Regions from separate parts of the Acidovorax sp. GW821-FHT11A03 genome, predicted to be linked through region 4. Evidence: predicted binding sites of a transcription regulator. Region 4 holds the regulator's gene; each other region holds the start of a gene.
What was found. Region 4 encodes sigma-54, which starts transcription at its own class of promoters, with help from an activator protein. Its sites were predicted from a motif close to TGGCANGNAANCTGCTTT; they were not measured.
Positions count from the first base shown of each region.

Region 1: a site for sigma-54 is predicted at 2,373-2,390, ahead of AC1RVY_RS07400 (CmpA/NrtA family ABC transporter substrate-binding protein). Genes of this name have one in related genera too.
Region 2: a site for sigma-54 is predicted at 2,944-2,961, ahead of AC1RVY_RS22085 (TorF family putative porin). Genes of this name have one in related genera too.
Region 3: a site for sigma-54 is predicted at 2,472-2,489, ahead of AC1RVY_RS01735 (BMP family protein). Genes of this name have one in related genera too.

Region 1 is NZ_JBXASG010000003.1:60,692-65,101, reverse strand. Features, by position in the region: gene AC1RVY_RS07410 (branched-chain amino acid ABC transporter substrate-binding protein) at 1-1,152, opposite strand, end outside; gene AC1RVY_RS07405 (ANTAR domain-containing response regulator) at 1,360-1,986, shown strand; gene AC1RVY_RS07400 (CmpA/NrtA family ABC transporter substrate-binding protein) at 2,577-3,821, shown strand; gene ntrB (nitrate ABC transporter permease) at 3,858-4,410, shown strand, end outside.
Region 2 is NZ_JBXASG010000009.1:158,094-162,503, forward strand. Features, by position in the region: gene amt (ammonium transporter) at 215-1,753, opposite strand; gene glnK (P-II family nitrogen regulator) at 1,790-2,128, opposite strand; gene AC1RVY_RS22085 (TorF family putative porin) at 2,176-2,907, opposite strand; gene AC1RVY_RS22090 (YifB family Mg chelatase-like AAA ATPase) at 3,126-4,410, shown strand, end outside.
Region 3 is NZ_JBXASG010000001.1:370,254-374,663, reverse strand. Features, by position in the region: gene AC1RVY_RS01750 (enoyl-CoA hydratase-related protein) at 1-368, shown strand, start outside; gene AC1RVY_RS01745 (threo-3-hydroxy-L-aspartate ammonia-lyase) at 532-1,524, shown strand; gene upp (uracil phosphoribosyltransferase) at 1,702-2,331, shown strand; gene AC1RVY_RS01735 (BMP family protein) at 2,538-3,548, shown strand; gene AC1RVY_RS01730 (5'-methylthioadenosine/S-adenosylhomocysteine nucleosidase) at 3,647-4,410, shown strand, end outside.
Region 4 is NZ_JBXASG010000008.1:29,968-34,377, forward strand. Features, by position in the region: gene AC1RVY_RS19860 (thiol:disulfide interchange protein DsbA/DsbL) at 1-420, shown strand, start outside; gene lptA (lipopolysaccharide transport periplasmic protein LptA) at 631-1,287, shown strand; gene lptB (LPS export ABC transporter ATP-binding protein) at 1,284-2,069, shown strand; gene AC1RVY_RS19875 (RNA polymerase factor sigma-54) at 2,242-3,831, shown strand; gene AC1RVY_RS19880 (acyl-CoA thioesterase) at 3,923-4,405, shown strand; gene AC1RVY_RS19885 (THUMP domain-containing class I SAM-dependent RNA methyltransferase) at 4,402-4,410, shown strand, end outside.

The DNA.
Region 1 (4,410 bases), on a different contig from region 4:
GCGCATGCGCAGCTCCCAGCTGCCGCTGCGCAGTTCGTACACGCCCACCGCGCCGTAGCGCTGCTCGCCCTTGTCATCCCAGGTCATCGTGCCGATCACGGGCGCGTAGCCGTTGATGCCGTGCATGGCCTTGGTGATGTCCTTGGGGTCCGCGGACTTGGCCTTCTGGATGGCCGCCGACAGCACGTACATGCTGTCGTAGCTGTAGTGCCCGCCGTACGCGGGCGGCTTCTTGTAGGCATCGATGTACTTTTCCAGGAAGGGCTTGCCCGTGGAAAACTCCTTGGCTTCCAGCACGGGCGAGGTGGCATAGACGCCCTCGACGATGCCGGCCCCCTTGGTCATGTCGGTGGTCTTGATGGTGTCGCCGCCCAGCAGGCTCACCTTGGTGTGCCCCACCTTGCGCAGTGCTTCCAGCAGCGCCAGCGCCTGGAAGTCATTGAGGGTGGAGACGATCACCTCCACCTTCGCGGCCTTGAGTTCGCCGGCCAGTTCGTCGAATGCCGTGGTCTTGTCGTCGAAGGACTTGCGCACCACGACTTCCTTCTTCTCGGCCTTGAGCTGCGCGGCGGCCCCGTCGGCCAGGCCCTTGCCGTAGGGCGTGCCATCGTCCAGCGCGGCATAGCGCGCGGCGCCCAGCTGGGTGGCGGCAAACGAGCCGATGGCGCGCGCCTGCAGCGTGTCATTGCCCACCATGCGGAAGGTGGTGGAAAAACCCAGCTGCGTGAACTTGGGGTTGGTGGAGATGGCGATCTGCGCGATGTCCTTGGCCGCGTAGATGGGCGCGGTCTCGATGCTCACGCCCGAATTCAGGTGCCCGATGACGGCCACCACGCCGGCATCCACCAGCTGCTGGGCCACCGTCTTGCCGGTGGCCGCGTCGGCCTTGTCGTCCACCGCCACCACCTCCAGCGTCACCCGCTTGCCGTCCACGGTGTAGCCGCCCTTGTTCAGTTCGGCCACGGCCAGGTTCACGCCATTGAGCAAGTCCTGCCCGAGGGCGCCCAGGGGGCCGCTCAAGGGCTGCGCCACGCCGATCTTGATGGTGTCGGGCACCTTGCCGCACCCGGACAGGAGCAGCAGCGCCATGGACGCGGCGGTGGTCAAGGCCAGCCCGGCGGCGAAACGGCGCCGGTCAATATGCTTGTTCATGCGGAATCCTCATCAATATGTCAATGTGACCAGATGTATATGCGACGACGGAGGAAAGGCGCTATCGGGTATGCCCTGCCAATCGGCAAACTATTAGCAAGTTTCAGACCCTGCAAGGCAAGGCCCTTGCCGGAACCCGGCACCTGCCCGGGGCGCACTACTTCGGCGCACCAATTTGTGGCGTAAAAATTGCTTATGCTCCGGGGTATGAACGAGTCTCTGCGCATCGTGGTGGTGGCCCCGGACCTGGCCATTGCCGACCCCGACGACGAACACGCCGTGCTGCAGGCGGAGCGTTCGCGGGCGCTGCGCATCGGGCTGCTGGAGAACAATTTCAACCTGATCGCCACGCTGCCCGCGGATGTGTTCCTGAGCGAGCGGATCGCCCAGCTGCAGCCCGACCTGATCATCGTGGACGCCGAGAGCGAGGCCCGCGACGCGCTGGAACACGTGGTGGTGGCCACGCGCGACGAACGCCGCCCCATCGTGATGTTCACCAACGACGAGGACACCTCGCACGTCAAGGACGCGGTGGCCGCGGGCGTGTCGGCCTACATCGTGGCCGGCCTCGCGCCCCAGCGCATCCGCCCCATCCTGGACGTGGCGATGGCGCGCTTCCAGCACGAGCAGGCGCTGCGCGCCGAGCTCGCCGATGCCAAGACCGAGCTCAAGGACCGCAAGACCATCGACCGCGCCAAGGGCCTGCTCATGCAGCGCCAGGGCCTGACCGAGCAGGCCGCGTACGAGAAACTGCGCAAGACCGCCATGGACAAGGGCCTCAAGCTCGTGGATGTGGCCCAGCGCATGCTCGACGTGATGGACCTGCTCGGGTAAACAGGCGACATCCTCCTGAGGCGCTGCGCGCATCGGTGCAGCCACCAGAGGCCGCCCGCTCTCGGGGACGTCCAGACTGCGCAGGCAGTCTTGGAACCGCGGCCCCTGGCCCCTCCTCTCGAATCGCCGCCCGACTCGGGAAAGGGGACGATCCCCTCGCTGCGCAGCGGTCCTTCCCCGGCATCCCCGGCCTGGGCCACGCCCAGGTCCACCGGCTTCTCCCGGATGGTGCGCCGCACAAAGGCAGTGCGGCATTCACCGCGCGCACCACCTCCGCGCGTTTGCAGGTCAAAAAGGCCCCCAGCGCTTGATTCATTTGCGCAAGCAGCTATTAATTCAATAGCAAACCATGCGCCGAACTGATGCGGAGCCCGTGCGGCAAGGCCTGGCACGCCACTTGCATTAACCCCTGCGAGACCAATGGCGGTCTCACCCCCACACAGCACGGGCCCAAAGGCGGGCCGGTGCTGGGCGAGCCCTTCATCGGGTATCGCCATGGACAGAGGCGTCCCTCACCGACCGGTGCTGCATGTATGCAGGCTGCTCGGGAGGACGCCTTTTTTGTTTTCAACGCTATGAGGAAGTGCCCCATGACCGATCTGCTCAAAACCAGCCTCAACCGCCGCACCGTGCTGCAGGCCGCCACCGTGGGCGCCGTCGGCGTCAGCCCCGCGCTGCGTGCGCTGGTGCACGCCCAGGGCTCGGACGCGCCGGAGAAGAAGGAAGTCAAGATCGGCTTCATCCCGCTGACCGACTGCGCCAGCGTGGTGATGGCCTCGGTGCTCGGCATCGACAAGAAGTACGGCGTGACCATCATCCCCACCAAGGAAGCCTCCTGGGCCGGTGTGCGCGACAAGCTGGTCAACGGCGAACTCGACTTCGCCCACGTGCTGTACGGCCTGGTCTACGGCGTGCACCTGGGCCTGGCCGGGCCCAAGAAGGACATGGCCGTGCTGATGAACCTGAACCACAACGGGCAGGCCATCACGCTGTCCAAGAAGCTCGCCGACAAGGGCGCCGTCAATGGCGCGGGCCTGGCCAAGCTGATGGCCAGCGAGAAGCGCGAGTACACCTTCGCACAGACCTTCCCCACCGGCACACACGCCATGTGGCTGTACTACTGGCTGGCGGCCAACGGCATCAACCCGATGAAGGATGCCAAGGTCATCACCGTGCCCCCGCCACAGATGGTGGCCAACATGCGCGTGGGCAACATGGACGGCTTCTGCGTGGGCGAGCCCTGGAACCACCGCGCCATCATGGACGGCATCGGCGTGACGGCCACGACCACGCAGGACATCTGGAAGGACCACCCCGAGAAGGTGCTGGGCACCACGTCCGAATTCGTGCAGAAGTACCCCAACACGGCCCGTGCCGTGACGGCCGCCATCCTGGAGGCCAGCAAGTGGATCGACGAAGGCCTGGCCAACAAGAACAAGATGGCCGAGACCATTGCCGGCAAGGCCTACGTGAACACGGGCGTCGATGCCATCAACCAGCGCATCCTGGGCCGCTACCAGGACGGCATGGGCAAGACCTGGGACGACCCCAACCACATGAAGTTCTTCAACGAGGGCACGGTGAACTTCCCCTACCTCACGGACGGCATGTGGTTCCTCACGCAGCACAAGCGCTGGGGCCTGGTCAAGGACCACCCCGACTACCTGAACGTGGCCAAGGCCGTGAACCGCATCGACGTCTACAAGCAGGCGGCCGCCGCTTCCAAGACGCCGCTGCCCAAGAGCGAAATGCGTACGAGCAAGTTCATGGACGGCGTGGTGTGGGACGGCAAGGACCCCGCCAAGTACGCCGACAGCTTCAAGATCAAGGCGTAAGCGCCCTGCCCCGTCCACCCTGCACAGGAGAACACCATGGTCAGTGCCGTCTTTCACTCCCCGCTGGATGCAGCCCCCGTGGTTGCACAGAACGCTATGAATAATGTAGCTAGCAGCGCTTCGCCCGCAAGCGCCAGAAGCCAAAAGCAGTCAAAAACGGCAATGGCGGCAAGCCCTGCGCCCACGGCATCTGCAGCCCCCACCGGTCGCGACTGGGCGGCGCTGTCGCGCGGCTTCTGGATGGCGGTGCTGCCGCCGCTGTGTGGCCTGGGCTTGCTGGTGGGTCTGTGGGCCGTGGTGTCAGCCACCACGGGCAACAGCATTCCCGGCCCGGTGGAAACCTGGAAGCAGGCGCTGGAAATCTTCAGCAACCCGTTCTACCGCAACGGTCCCAACGACCAGGGCGTGGGCTGGAACGTGCTGATGTCGCTCGAACGCGTGGCCGTGGGCTTTGGCATGGCGGCGCTGGTGGGCATTCCGGCGGGCTTCGTGATCGGGCGCTTCAACTTCCTGTCGCGCATGTTCAACCCGCTCATCAGCCTGCTGCGCCCGGTGTCTCCATTGGCCTGGCTGCCGATCGGCCTCCTGG
Region 2 (4,410 bases), on a different contig from region 4:
GCAAATGGCTCGGGACCGCCGGGAGGGATGTCTGCGGACGTGTGCTCTGGGCGTGCGTGCCAGAACAGAATGCAGACAAGCAAGTCCCCCGCCCGGTACGAAAAAAACCCGCCGTTGCCGGCGGGTTCAACAACCAAAGGAGCGACTCGCTTGTTCTTGTTGCGACGCCACGGTGCCACCAGACACCGCGGCGCGTCGGGCGCACCAGCCTGCTTCAGCGGTTGTACGCTGTTTCGCCGTGCGAGGTGATGTCCAGGCCTTCGCGTTCGTCTTCTTCCGAGACACGCAGGCCCACCGTCAGGTCGACGATCTTGTAGGCCACGAAGGAGACCACGCCCGACCACACGATGGTCAGCAGCACGGCCTTGGTCTGGGTCCACACCTGGGCGGCGATGGAGTAGTCGGCGGAGGTCACCATGGTGGCGGTCACCCAGTCGGCCACGTAGCCGGGGCCACCCAGGCCAGGCGCATTGAACACGCCGGTCAGCAGGGCACCCACGATGCCGCCGATGCCGTGCACGCCGAACACGTCGAGCGAGTCGTCCGCGCCCAGCAGCTTCTTGAGGCCGTTCACACCCCACAGGCAGGCGAAGCCGCCCACGAGGCCGATCACCAGCGCACCGCCGATGCCGACGTTGCCGGCAGCGGGCGTGATGGCCACGAGGCCGGCCACGGCACCCGACGCCGCACCCAGCATCGAAGCCTTGCCGCGCATCAGCGCTTCACCGATGGACCATGCCAGCACGGCGGCGGCGGTGGCCACCAGCGTGTTGATGAAGGCCAGGGCGGCAAAGCCGTTGGCTTCCAGGGCGGAGCCGGCGTTGAAGCCGAACCAGCCCACCCACAGCAGCGAGGCACCGACCATGGTCAGCGTCAGGCTGTGGGGCGCCATGGCTTCCTTGCCGTAGCCGATGCGCTTGCCCACCATGAACGCGCCCACCAGGCCCGCCACGGCGGCGTTGATGTGCACCACGGTACCGCCGGCGAAGTCCAGCGCGCCCCACTGCCAGATCTGGCCGGCCTTGCCGGTCATGGCGTCGGCCACTTCCTTGGAGGCGTATGCGTCAGGGCCCATCCAGAACCACACCATGTGGGCGATCGGCAGGTAGCTGAAGGTGAACCACAGCACCATGAACATCATGACGGCGCTGAACTTGATGCGCTCTGCGAACGCACCGACGATCAGGGCGCAGGTGATGCCGGCGAACGTGGCCTGGAAGGCGGCGAACACCACTTCCGGAATCACGACACCCTTGCTGAAGGTGGCGGCGTTGGCGAACGTGCCGGCGGCGTTGTCCCAGATGCCCTTCATGAACAGCCGGTCGAAGCCGCCGATGAAGGCGCCGCCCTCGGTGAAGGCCAGGCTGTAGCCGTAGATGAACCACAGCACCACGATCAGCGAGAACGTGACCATCACCTGCATCAGCACGGACAGCATGTTCTTGCTGCGCACCAGGCCGCCGTAGAACAGCGCCAGGCCGGGCAGGACCATCAGGATCACGAGGATGGTGGAGGTCATCATCCAGGCGGTGTCGCCCTTGTTGGGGACCGGAGCGGGGGCTTCGGCGGCGGCGGCCGGTGCAGCGGCCGCCGCGGGAGCAGGGGCAGCCGCAGGGGCTTCAGCGGCGGGAGCGGCCGCCGCAGCGGGCGCGGCGGCGGCCGGCTCGGAGGCGGCGGGCGCCTGGGCCAGGGACAGGTTGCCCATGGTCAGCAGGCCCAGCCCCAGAATGAAGGAAGCAAGCAGTTTTTTCATGGCGTTTCTCTTCTTGGGTGTGATGCGGCCGGGCCCTTACAGGGCTTCCTTGCCGGTTTCGCCAGTGCGGATGCGCACCACCTGCTCCAGGTGGGTCACGAAGATCTTGCCGTCGCCGATCTTGCCGGTGCGCGCGGCGCTTTCGATGGACTCGATCACGCGGTCCACCAGGTCATCCGCCACGGCGGCCTCGATCTTGACCTTGGGCAGGAAGTCGACCACGTACTCCGCGCCGCGGTACAGCTCGGTGTGGCCCTTCTGGCGGCCGAAGCCCTTGACCTCGGTCACCGTGATGCCTTGCACGCCGATGTCCGAGAGTGCTTCACGCACCTCGTCGAGCTTGAAGGGCTTGATGATGGCTGTCACCATTTTCATTTTGGTTCCTCCGACGATGGGCGCACCCGGCGCCCATCGAGACTTGCTTACAGGGTTTTGGTGAGCGTGACGATCACGCGCGACTTGTTGACGTGGCCGAAGAAGGCCTTCTTGTTGGCGCCCACCACGGCGGCGCCCAGCGACAGGCCGCTGCCGAAGTCATACGCGCCGCCCACGCTGTAGTCCATGTAGTTGGGCACGCCCAGGTCCTTGATGTCGCTGGCGAAGCGGGTGAAGCCCACCGAGGCCTTCAGGGTGACGCTGGGAGCCACTTCCTGGGCGAACGCCAGGTTCAGGTAGCCGGTGTTGCGGCCCTTCAGGCCCGAGCCGGACTTGGCGCCGGCCCAGCCGAAGTAGTCCTTGGAGATGGTGTGCGAATACTTGGCGGTGAAGGGGCCCATGGTGGCCGCGCCATACAGCTCGGTGGTGTTGCCGTTGGCATTGCCGGGGTAGATGTAGGTCAGCGCGCCCAGATCCAGGTCGGCGCCGCCGGCCTTGAACTTGTAGCCGCCGTACAGGTCGGCTTCGAGCGAGTTGTTGGCCAGCCAGTCCACGCTGGAATTCCAGTTGCCCACGTACCAGCCAGACTCGCCGAAGGCATAGTCAAAACCGCCTTGCAGCGCGGGCTTGAGGGCCTTGGCCTTGGAGGCGTCCTGGTCCTGGCCACGGAACTTGTAGTTGGTGGTCAGGCTGACGTTGCCGGTGAGCTGGGCGCTGGCCAGCAGGGGAAGGGATGCTGCAAGGGCAACGCCCAGGGTCTTGATGATGGCGCGGGTCATGTTTCCTCCGGTTGGACAAAGTAGGGACGAGCGCTTTAAGCACGGACCGTGCCACGCGGCGCAATACATCCGCGCGCGCCGTTGCTTCGCGTTACAACGATCCCCGGTACAGTGAGCATCAGCACCGTGCCACGGCCATACGCACGCTATTGGTGCATGGCGCCAAGGGCCCGCGCGGGAACGCCATAAAACGCACCCATCTGGGGAGGAATCGCTTCATGAGTCTTGCTTTGGTGCAAAGCCGCGCCCTTCTGGGGCTGCAGGCGCCGTCCGTCACTGTCGAAGTGCACCTGGCCAACGGCCTGCCCAGCTTCACCCTGGTGGGCCTTGCCGAAGTGGAAGTGAAGGAAGCGCGCGAGCGCGTGCGGTCGGCACTGCAGAACGCGGGGCTGGAGTTCCCCCACAACAAGCGGATCACCGTCAACCTCGCCCCCGCCGACCTGCCCAAGGATTCCGGCCGGTTCGACCTGCCGATCGCGCTGGGCATCCTGGCGGCCAGCGGGCAGCTGGACGGCGCCCGCCTGCCGGGGCACGAATTCGCGGGCGAGCTGTCGCTGTCGGGCGAACTGCGGCCGGTGCGCGGCGCGCTGGCCACGAGCCTCGCGCTGCAGACGCAGCAGATCAGCGCCGTGCTGGTGCTGCCGCCCGGCAGCGCCGAAGAGGCCGCCCTCGTGCCCGCCGCGCAGGTGGTGCGCGCCCGGCACCTGCTGGACGTGGTGCGCGCCTTCCTGCCACCGGGCAGCGCCGCGGCGGGCGATGCCTCCGTGGACAACGATGGCTGGACCCGCCTGCAAGCCACGCCGATGGCGGCCGCAGCGGCCTCCCTGGACATGGCCGACGTGAAAGGCCAGGCCACGGCCAAGCGCGCGCTGGAGATCGCGGCCGCCGGAGCCCACAGTGTCCTGATGGCCGGCCCGCCGGGCTCGGGCAAGTCCATGCTGGCCCTGCGCTTTGCCGGGCTGCTGCCGGCCATGACGGTGGGCGAGGCGCTGGAGAGCGCAGCGATCGCCAGCCTGGCCGGGCGGTTCCGCCCCGAACTGTGGGGGCAGCGGCCCACGGGCACGCCCCACCATACGGCCAGCGCGGTGGCCCTTGTCGGAGGTGGATCGCCGCCCCGGCCGGGCGAAATCTCGCTGGCCCACCACGGCGTCCTCTTCCTCGACGAGCTGCCGGAATTTCCCCGCGCCGCCCTCGAGGCGCTGCGCGAGCCGCTGGAGACGGGCCACATCACCATCTCGCGGGCCGCGCAGCGCGCGGACTTCCCCGCGCGCTTTCAGATGATCGCGGCGATGAACCCCTGCCCGTGCGGCTTTCTCGGGTCCACGCAACGCGCGTGCCGCTGCACGCCCGACCAGGTCAACCGCTACCAGGGCAAGCTCAGCGGCCCGCTGCTGGACCGCATCGACCTGCATGTGGAGGTGCCCGCCCTCCCCGCCGAGCAACTGGTGCAGGCCCCCGCGGGCGAGCCCACCGCCGCCATCCGCGGGCGGGTGGAACATGCCC
Region 3 (4,410 bases), on a different contig from region 4:
CCAAGCTCATCCCACTGGGCGTGGTGAAAGAACTGGCCTACACCGGCCGCCGCCTGGACGCCGCCAGGGCCCTGGGCCACGGGCTGGTCAACGAGGTGTTCGATACGCAGGAGGCCATGCTGGCCGCCGCCCTGCAATGCGCCCAGGAGATCGCCGCCAAGCCCCCCGTCGCCATCTGGGGCACCAAGCAGGCCGTGAACTACGCGCGCGACCACAGCGTGGAAGACAGCCTGCGCCAGATGGGCTGGCTGCAGGGCGCCATCTGGAGCAACCAGCACGTGCGCGAGTCGGTCACGGCCATGAAGCAAAAGCGCGCGGGCGACTTCCCGGCCCTGGCGCCGCTGGTACGGTTCAGCGAACTGGGCTGAGAGCGCCGCGCCGCGAGACCGGCGCGAAAAGTCAAAATTGATAGCTGCCCGCGCTGACAGGACAACCGGCAGAGGCCTTTTCGGCGCGCGGCGATCGCGTCTGGGGCTATCATGTGGCGAACACGGGCAACCCCCTGCCCGCCCCTGCCCCGAGGACGCCGCCATGACATTGCCCAGTCTGACCCCGCCCACCTACGACGACGTGGCCGCCGCCGCGCACCGGCTCAAGGGCATCGCGCACCGCACGCCGGTGCTGCGCTCCACCACCGCCGACGAAATGCTGGGCGCCCAGCTCTTCTTCAAATGCGAGAACCTGCAGCGCACGGGCGCGTTCAAGTTCCGCGGCGCCTTCAACACGCTCGCCCAGTTCACCGACGAGCAGCGCGAACGCGGCGTGCTGGCTTTCTCGGCCGGCAACCATGCGCAGGCGATCGCGCTGTCGGCCCGCCTGCTGGACATGCCCGTCGCCATCGTCATGCCCGAAGACGCGCCCGCCTCCAAGATGGCGGCCACGCGCGCCTATGGAGCCCAGGTCGTCACCTACGACCGCTACACCGAGGACCGCGAGGCCATCAGCCGCCGCCTGGCGCTGGAGCGCGGCATGACGCTGGTGCCTCCGTTCGACCATCCCCACGTCATCGCGGGCCAGGGCACCGCGGCGCTGGAGCTTTTTGAAGAAGTGCCCGACCTCGACTACCTGTTCGTGTGCGTGGGCGGCGGGGGCCTGCTGGCAGGCAGCCTGCTGGCCGCGGGCGCCCTGGCACCGCGCTGCCGCGTGATCGGCGTGGAGCCCGAAAACGGCAACGACGGCCAGCAGTCGCTGCGGGCGGGGCAGATCGTGCGCATCCCGACGCCGCACACCATCGCCGATGGCGCGCAGACCCAGGCGCTGGGCGAGCTCACCTTTCCCATCATCCGCGAGCGGGTGGAAGACATCCTGAGCGTGAGCGACGCCCAGCTCATGCAGTCCCTGCGCTTCTTCGCGGAGCGCATGAAGATCGTGGTGGAGCCCACGGGCGCCCTTGCCTATGCGGGCGCGCACGCGTTCTCGGGTGTCGATGACGGCGGCAAGCTGCTGCAGGGCGAACGGGTGGGTGTCATCATCAGCGGCGGCAATGTGGACCTGGCGCGCTATGCGCGGTTCCTGTCGGATTAGACTCACCCATGCGCCGCGCCGCCGCCACCAGCCCCAGAGGGCGACGCCAGCGGCCCGCCACGGCCAGCCACACGGCAGCACGGCAGCCCGCAACCCTGACAGTGCCTGCCGCCAGCGCCTCTGTCAGGTAAAAATGCGGGCGCGCCTCTTTCCATCCCCCAAAACACAGGCCCAGCCATGAGCAACGTCACCGTCATCAACCACCCCCTCGTCCAGCACAAGCTCACGCTGATGCGCAAGAAGGACGCCAGCACCAACAGCTTTCGCCGCCTGCTGGGCGAGCTCAGCACGCTCATGGCGTACGAAGTCACGCGCGACATGCCCCTGCAGGACGTGCAGATCGAAACCCCGCTGGAGACCATGACCGGCCAGGTGATCGACGGCAAGAAGCTGGTACTGGTCTCCATCCTGCGCGCGGGCAACGGCTTCCTCGACGGCATGCTCAACGTGGTGCCCGGCGCCCGCGTGGGCCACATTGGCCTGTACCGCGACCCGGCCACGCTGCAGCCGGTGGAGTACTACTTCAAGATGCCGTCCGAAATGGACGAGCGCGACATCATCGTGGTGGACCCCATGCTGGCCACCGGCAACTCGGCCGCCGCCTGCGTGGACCGCCTGAAAAAGCTCAACCCCCGCTCCATCAAGTTCGTGTGCCTGCTGGCCGCCCCCGAAGGCGTGGCCACGCTGCAGAAGGCCCACCCCGACGTGCCGATCTTCACCGCCGCCATCGACCGCGAACTGAACGACCACGGCTACATCCTGCCGGGGCTGGGGGATGCGGGGGACCGGATCTTCGGCACCAAGTAGGCGCACGGCACGCCATCGCGAACCAGCCACCGCGGGGCCAGTCCCTCCGGTGGTTTTTTTGGCGCGTCATTTTTTTACCAACTGGTGGCTTTCCTCTGGCAGACTTGCCTCCGGCCTCGTGCCACCGGGCGGCTGCCCATTGGCGCGCTCCTTGCTTGGCTGCTGACACCCATTCCTCCTTGTTTGCCTGTCTGAAGGACCCCACCATGACCACTCGCCGCATCTTCACCGGACGCCTGCTCTGCACTTCCATGGCCCTTTCGGCCGCCATGGGCCTGGCGCCCTCTCTGGCCCACGCGCAGTCCAAGCTCAAGGTCGCGGCGATCTACACGGTGCCCTACGAGCAGCAGTGGGTGAGCCGCATCCACAAGGCACTGAAGGCCGCCGAAGCGCGCGGCGAGATCGAATACAAGGCCAGCGAGAACGTCTCCAACGCCGACTACGAGCGCGTGATGCGCGAGTACGCCACCGGCGGCAACCAGCTCATCGTGGGCGAGGCCTTCGCGGTGGAGACCGCCGCCCGCAAGGTGGCCAAGGACTTCCCCAAGACCTCGTTCCTGCTGGGCTCCTCGGGCAAGCCGCAGGCGCCCAATTTCAGCGTGTTCGACAACTACATCCAGGAGCCCGCCTACCTGTCCGGCATGGTCGCGGGCGGCATGACCAAGACGAACAAGATCGGCATGGTGGGCGGCTTCCCCATTCCCGAGGTCAACCGCCTGATGCACGCCTTCATGGCCGGCGCGAAGGAGACCAACCCCAAGGTCGAGTTCACCATCACCTTCATCAACAGCTGGTTCGACCCGCCCAAGGCCAAGGAAGCCACCTTCGCCATGATCGACAAGGGCGCCGACGTGCTCTATGCCGAGCGCTTTGGCGTGTCCGACGCGGCCAAGGAAAAGGGCAAGCTCGCCATCGGCAACGTGATCAACACGCAGGACAAGTACCCCGACACCGTGGTCGCCTCCGCGCTGTGGCACATGGAGCCCAGCATCGAACGCGCCCTCAAGCTGGTCAAGGACGGCAAGTTCACGGCCGAGGACTACGGCCCCTACTCGATGATGAAGCACAAGGGCTCTGAATTGGCGCCGCTGGGCACGTTCGAGAAGAAGGTGCCCGCCGACATCGTGGCCAAGGTCAAGGCCAAGGAGGCCGACATCCTGGCCGGCAAGTTCAGCGTGAAGGTGGACGACAGCCAGCCCAAGTCCACGGCCAGGTAGGCACCCCGGCGCGCGGGCACCGGCTGCGCTGGGCCTGCGCCGCCGTGCGCTGCGCTGTACGATTTTTCCTTTTCTTCTTTTTCCCGACAAGGAGCGCCATGCCCGCACCGCTTTCCCACCGCCCCGAGACAACCGCCCTGGCCGCGCGTTGCATGCGCCTGCTGGGCGCCCTGGCCCTGGCCACGCTGGTGGCGGGATGCGCCGCGGTCGCGCCGGGCCAGGCGGCACGGCTGGACAGCACGCCGCGCATCGCCGTCATCTCGGCCTTTGCACCCGAGCTGACGGTGCTGCTGCCCCAGGTGCAGCAGCCGGCCAGGCACAGCGTCAACGGCGTGGAATTCACCACCGGCACGCTCTCGGGCAAGCCCGTGGTGGTGTTCCTGTCGGGCATCAGCATGACCAACGCGGCCATGAACACGCAATTGGTGCTGGACCGCTTCAACGTGAGCCACATCGTCTTTTCCGGCATCGCCGGCGGCGTGAACCCCGGCCTGCACATTGGCGACGTGACCGTGCCCGCGCAGTGGGGACAGTACATGGAATGGCTGATGGCGCGTGAAGACCAGCCCGGCCAGTACAGCGCCCCCGCGTGGATGAAAAGCGAACTGACGATGCCCGCCTTCGGCATGATGCACCCGCGCCCGGTCGAGGTGAGGTCGGCGGCCAAGCCCGGCATCACCAGACAGTTCTGGTTTGAGGCGGACCCCCAAATGCTGGCCACCGCGCGCGGCCTGCAGGACGTGGGTCTGGCGCATTGCCTGGCCAGCACCTGCCTGAAACAGCGCCCGCAGCTCGTGGTGGGCGGCAACGGCGTGTCGGGCCAGGCCTTCGTGGACAACAAGGCTTTCCGCGAATACGCGTT
Region 4 (4,410 bases):
GTGAAGAGCGCCCCCAAGGACATGAGCATCCGCCGCATGCCCGTGGCCTTCAATGCCAGCTTCGTGCCGCAGCAAAAGCTCTACTACACGCTCGAAGGCATGGGCAAGCTCGACGCGCTGCACGCCAAGGTGTTCCGCGCCATCCATGTGGAAAAGCAGAAGCTGGCCAAGGACGACGAAATCCTGGCCTGGGTGACCCAGCAGGGGGTCGATGCCGCCAAGTTCAAGGAGGTCTACGGCTCCTTCACCGTGTCCAACCAGGTGCGCCGTGCGTCGCAACTGCAGGACGCGTATGGCGTGGAAGGCGTGCCTTCCATGGGCGTGGCCGGCAAGTACTACACCGATGGCACCATGGCCGGCAACATGCAGAACGTGCTGCAGGTGGTGGAGCACCTGGCCGCCACGGCGAAAAAGGGGTGACGCCTCCTTGAAGGAAGCGTGGCCCTCGTGAGCCGCCTTCCTGCCCAGGGGAACGCACCCGGCGGCCCGGCAGCGCCGGCTCCACGGGTGCAGGCGGCGGCTTCCAAGCGCCGACGGCCTCGGATGCCCCAAGAAGAAGCCCGCGGATGCGGGCTTTTTTCATGGCGCGCGCCGTGGGGTGGCTACAATGACCTGCAAGATTCGTGCCCTATGAACTACCGCATCCTCCCCCACCTCCTGCTTGTCGCCCTGGCCTGCCATCTGGGCGCGGCGCACGCCGAAAAGGCCGACCGCGCCAAGCCCATGAACATCGAGGCCGACGCCTTGCGACACGATGAGCTCAAGCAGACCAGCGTGTTCTCGGGCCGCGTGGTCATGACCAAGGGCTCCATCGTGCTGCGCGGCGCGCGGCTGGACGTGCGCCAGGACGCCGACGGCTACCAGTACGGCGTGGTCACGGCCGAGGCGGGCAAGCGGGCCTTCTTCCGCCAGAAGCGCGATACCGTGGCCGGCGCGCCGGACGAGTTCATCGAAGGCGAGAGCGAAGTCATCGAGTACGACGGCAAGGCCGACAACGTGCGCTTCATCACCCGCGCCGAACTGCGCCGCTACCGCGGGGCGGTCCTCAGCGACGAGATCACCGGCGCCGTGATCGTCTACAACAACCTCACCGATGTGTTCACCGTGGACGGCAAGCGCACCCCCGCGACCAATGCGGCGGGCGATGCGCCCGCGCCCGGCAGCCGGGTGCGGGCGGTGCTCGCGCCCAAGGACCCGCCCGCCGGTACCGCCGCGCCGGAGGCCGCGCCCCCGGCATCGGCGCCGGTGCTGCGCCCCAGCAACAGCCTTGGCGGCGGCTCCAAGTGAGCGCGCAGCCCGTCAGCCCCGGTCCTGACACCCAGGCGGGCAGCCGCCTGGAGGTGCAGCACCTGGCCAAGTCGTATGGCAGCCGCAAGGTCGTCAAGGATGTGTCGCTGGTCGTGCAAAAGGGCGAGGTCGTCGGGCTGCTCGGCCCCAACGGCGCGGGCAAGACCACCTCGTTCTACATGATCGTGGGCCTGGTGCGCAGCGACGCGGGCGACATCCGCATCGACGGCCATTCGGTGGCCCACATGCCCATCCACCGCCGCTCGCGGCTGGGGCTGTCCTACCTGCCGCAGGAAGCCTCCATCTTCCGCAAGCTCACGGTCGAAGAGAACGTGCGCGCGGTGCTGGAGCTGCAGCGCGCGGACGACGACGGCAAGCCGCTGTCGCGCGAGGCCATCGAAGAGCGTCTCACGGCCTTGCTGCAGGAGCTGCGCGTGGACCATCTGCGGGCCTCGCCCGCCATGGCCCTGTCGGGCGGCGAGCGCCGCCGCGTCGAGATCGCCCGCGCGCTGGCCACGCAGCCGCGCTTCATCCTGCTGGACGAGCCCTTTGCGGGCATCGACCCCATCGCCGTGATCGAGATACAGCGCATCATCGGCTTCCTCAAGGCGCGCGGCATCGGCGTGCTCATCACCGACCACAACGTGCGCGAGACGCTGGGCATCTGCGACCACGCCTTCATCATCAGCGATGGCCAGGTGCTGGCCCAGGGCACGCCGTCCGAGATCGTGGACAACGCCGAAGTGCGCCGGGTGTACCTGGGCGAACATTTCCGCATGTAGACATGGCCTCCACGCTTGTCATTTCGTGTACTGCGCTGCCCCCCGAGGGGGCCTTCGCGCCTTGGGGCGGCCCGGCGGCGCGGTACGGTACCCCCACGCTCCCCGCTGCGCGTGGTTCGCTGCCCCCCGAGGGGGCCTTCGCGCCTTGGGGCGGCCCGGCGGCGCTCAATCAATGAAACCTGGACTCTCGCTGCGTGTCTCGCAGCATCTTGCATTGACCCCCCAGCTTCAGCAGTCCATCCGGCTGCTGCAGTTGTCCACGCTGGAACTCTCGCAGGAAGTCGAGCAGATGCTCGACGAAAACCCGTTCCTCGAACGCAACGCCGACGAGGCGCCGCGCGAGGAGTTTGGCCTGGAAGCCGCCGATACGCCGGCCCAGGCCGACGACTACAGCGCGGATGATGCTATTTTTTCAGGAGCTACCAGCGCAAGCAGTACCAGCGCTGAGGCTCAAAATGATGCTGAAACACCGAGCGCGGGCGCCGACGAGCCCGACTGGAGCGGCGACGGCACGGTGGAGATGGCGCCCAACGACGCCGAGTGGGGCGGCGACGCCCCCGCCCGCAACCGCAACGACGCCGAAGGCGACGAGGCCGACGCCACCGAGCTGGCCCGCACGCACGAATCGCTGACCGCCTTTTTGCACCGACAGGCGCTGGCGCTGCGCCTGTCCGAGATCGACCGCGCCGCGCTGCGCTTCCTGATCGAATCGCTCAACGACGACGGCTACCTGGAGGATCCGCTCGAAGAGCTGGCCATCAGCCTGGCCGGGCCCGACGACCTGGAGCAGATCGAGGAGCTGGTGCACCGCTTCACCGTGGCACAGCGGCTGCTGCAGAGCCTGGAGCCCGTGGGCGTGGGCGCGCGCGGCCTGGCCGAGTGCCTGACGCTGCAGCTCAAGGCGCTGGCCGCCGACGAGGACAGCGACATCGACCCCGACACCGTGCAGACCGCGCTGCGCGTGTGCCAGCAGCCGCTGGAGATGCTGGCGCGGCGCGACGTGCGCCGCCTCACGCAGGCCTGCGGCGACAGCGAGGAGCGCACCCGCGCCGCCATGGCGCTGATCGCCCGGCTGGAGCCGCGCCCGGGGCGCCGCTTCGCCGACGTGGAGCGCAACATCATCATCCCCGACGTGATCGTGCGCAAGGCCGGGCGCGCCAATGGCCGCGACGGGCAGCACAACTTCATCGTGCAGCTCAACCCCGACGTGATGCCGCGCCTGCGCGTGCACGACATCTATGCCGGCGCCCTGCGCGGCCACAAGGGCGGCGAGGGCCACCAGGGCATGCAGCAGCGCCTGCAGGAGGCGCGCTGGTTCATCAAGAACATCCAGCAGCGCTTCGACACCATCCTGCGCGTCTCGCGCGCCATCGTGGAGCGGCAGAAGAACTTCTTCACCCACGGCGAACTCGCGATGCGCCCGCTGGTGCTGCGCGACATCGCCGACGAGCTGGGCCTGCACGAGTCCACCATCAGCCGCGTGACCACGGCCAAGTACATGGCCACGCCCATCGGCACCTACGAGCTCAAGTACTTCTTCGGCTCGGGCCTGGGCACCGAGACCGGCGGCAATGCGTCGAGCACCGCCGTGCGTGCCCTCATCAAGCAATTCGTGGCCGCCGAGAGCCCGACCAAGCCGCTGTCCGACAGCCAGATCGCCGAGATGCTCAAGGAGCAGGGCATCGAGTGCGCGCGCCGCACCGTCGCCAAGTACCGCGAGGCGCTCAAGATCGCGCCGGCGAATCTGCGCAAGGCGCTGTAGGCGCCGTGCGGGCGTGTGCGCGGCGCATGCGCCTGGTGGCCCGTTTTTCCGCTCCGTTGCCGTCTTTCCCCCTTACTTCGCCACCCCGTCCATGGCCCGCATCGTCTTCGACCTTCCCGCGCACTTCGGTTTCGCCACCGAAATGCAGATCTACATCAGCCACGTCAACCAGGGCGGGCACCTGGACAACGCGCAGCTGCTGAGCCTCGTGTCCGAGGCCCGGGTGCGGTTTTTCCAGTCACTCGGCTACCCCGAGGCCGACGTGGGCGGGCTGTCCATCGTGGTCGGAGACATCGTGGCGCAGTACAAGTCCGAGGGGTTCCACGGCGAGACCATGCGCGTGGAGATGGCGCCTGCGGACTTCAACCGCTATGGGTTCGACCTTGTCTTTTGCATGACCGAGAAGACCTCGGGCCGAGAGGTGGCGCGCGGCAAGATCGGCATCGTTTTCATCGGCAAGGCCGACCGCAAGGTGGCGCCGATCCCGGACTCCATCCGCCAGTTGCTGCTGGCCCGTGCCGGCGCGCCGGATTCACACGCACTTTCCGAGCGCGTATCCTCACCATCGTCATGAATCAA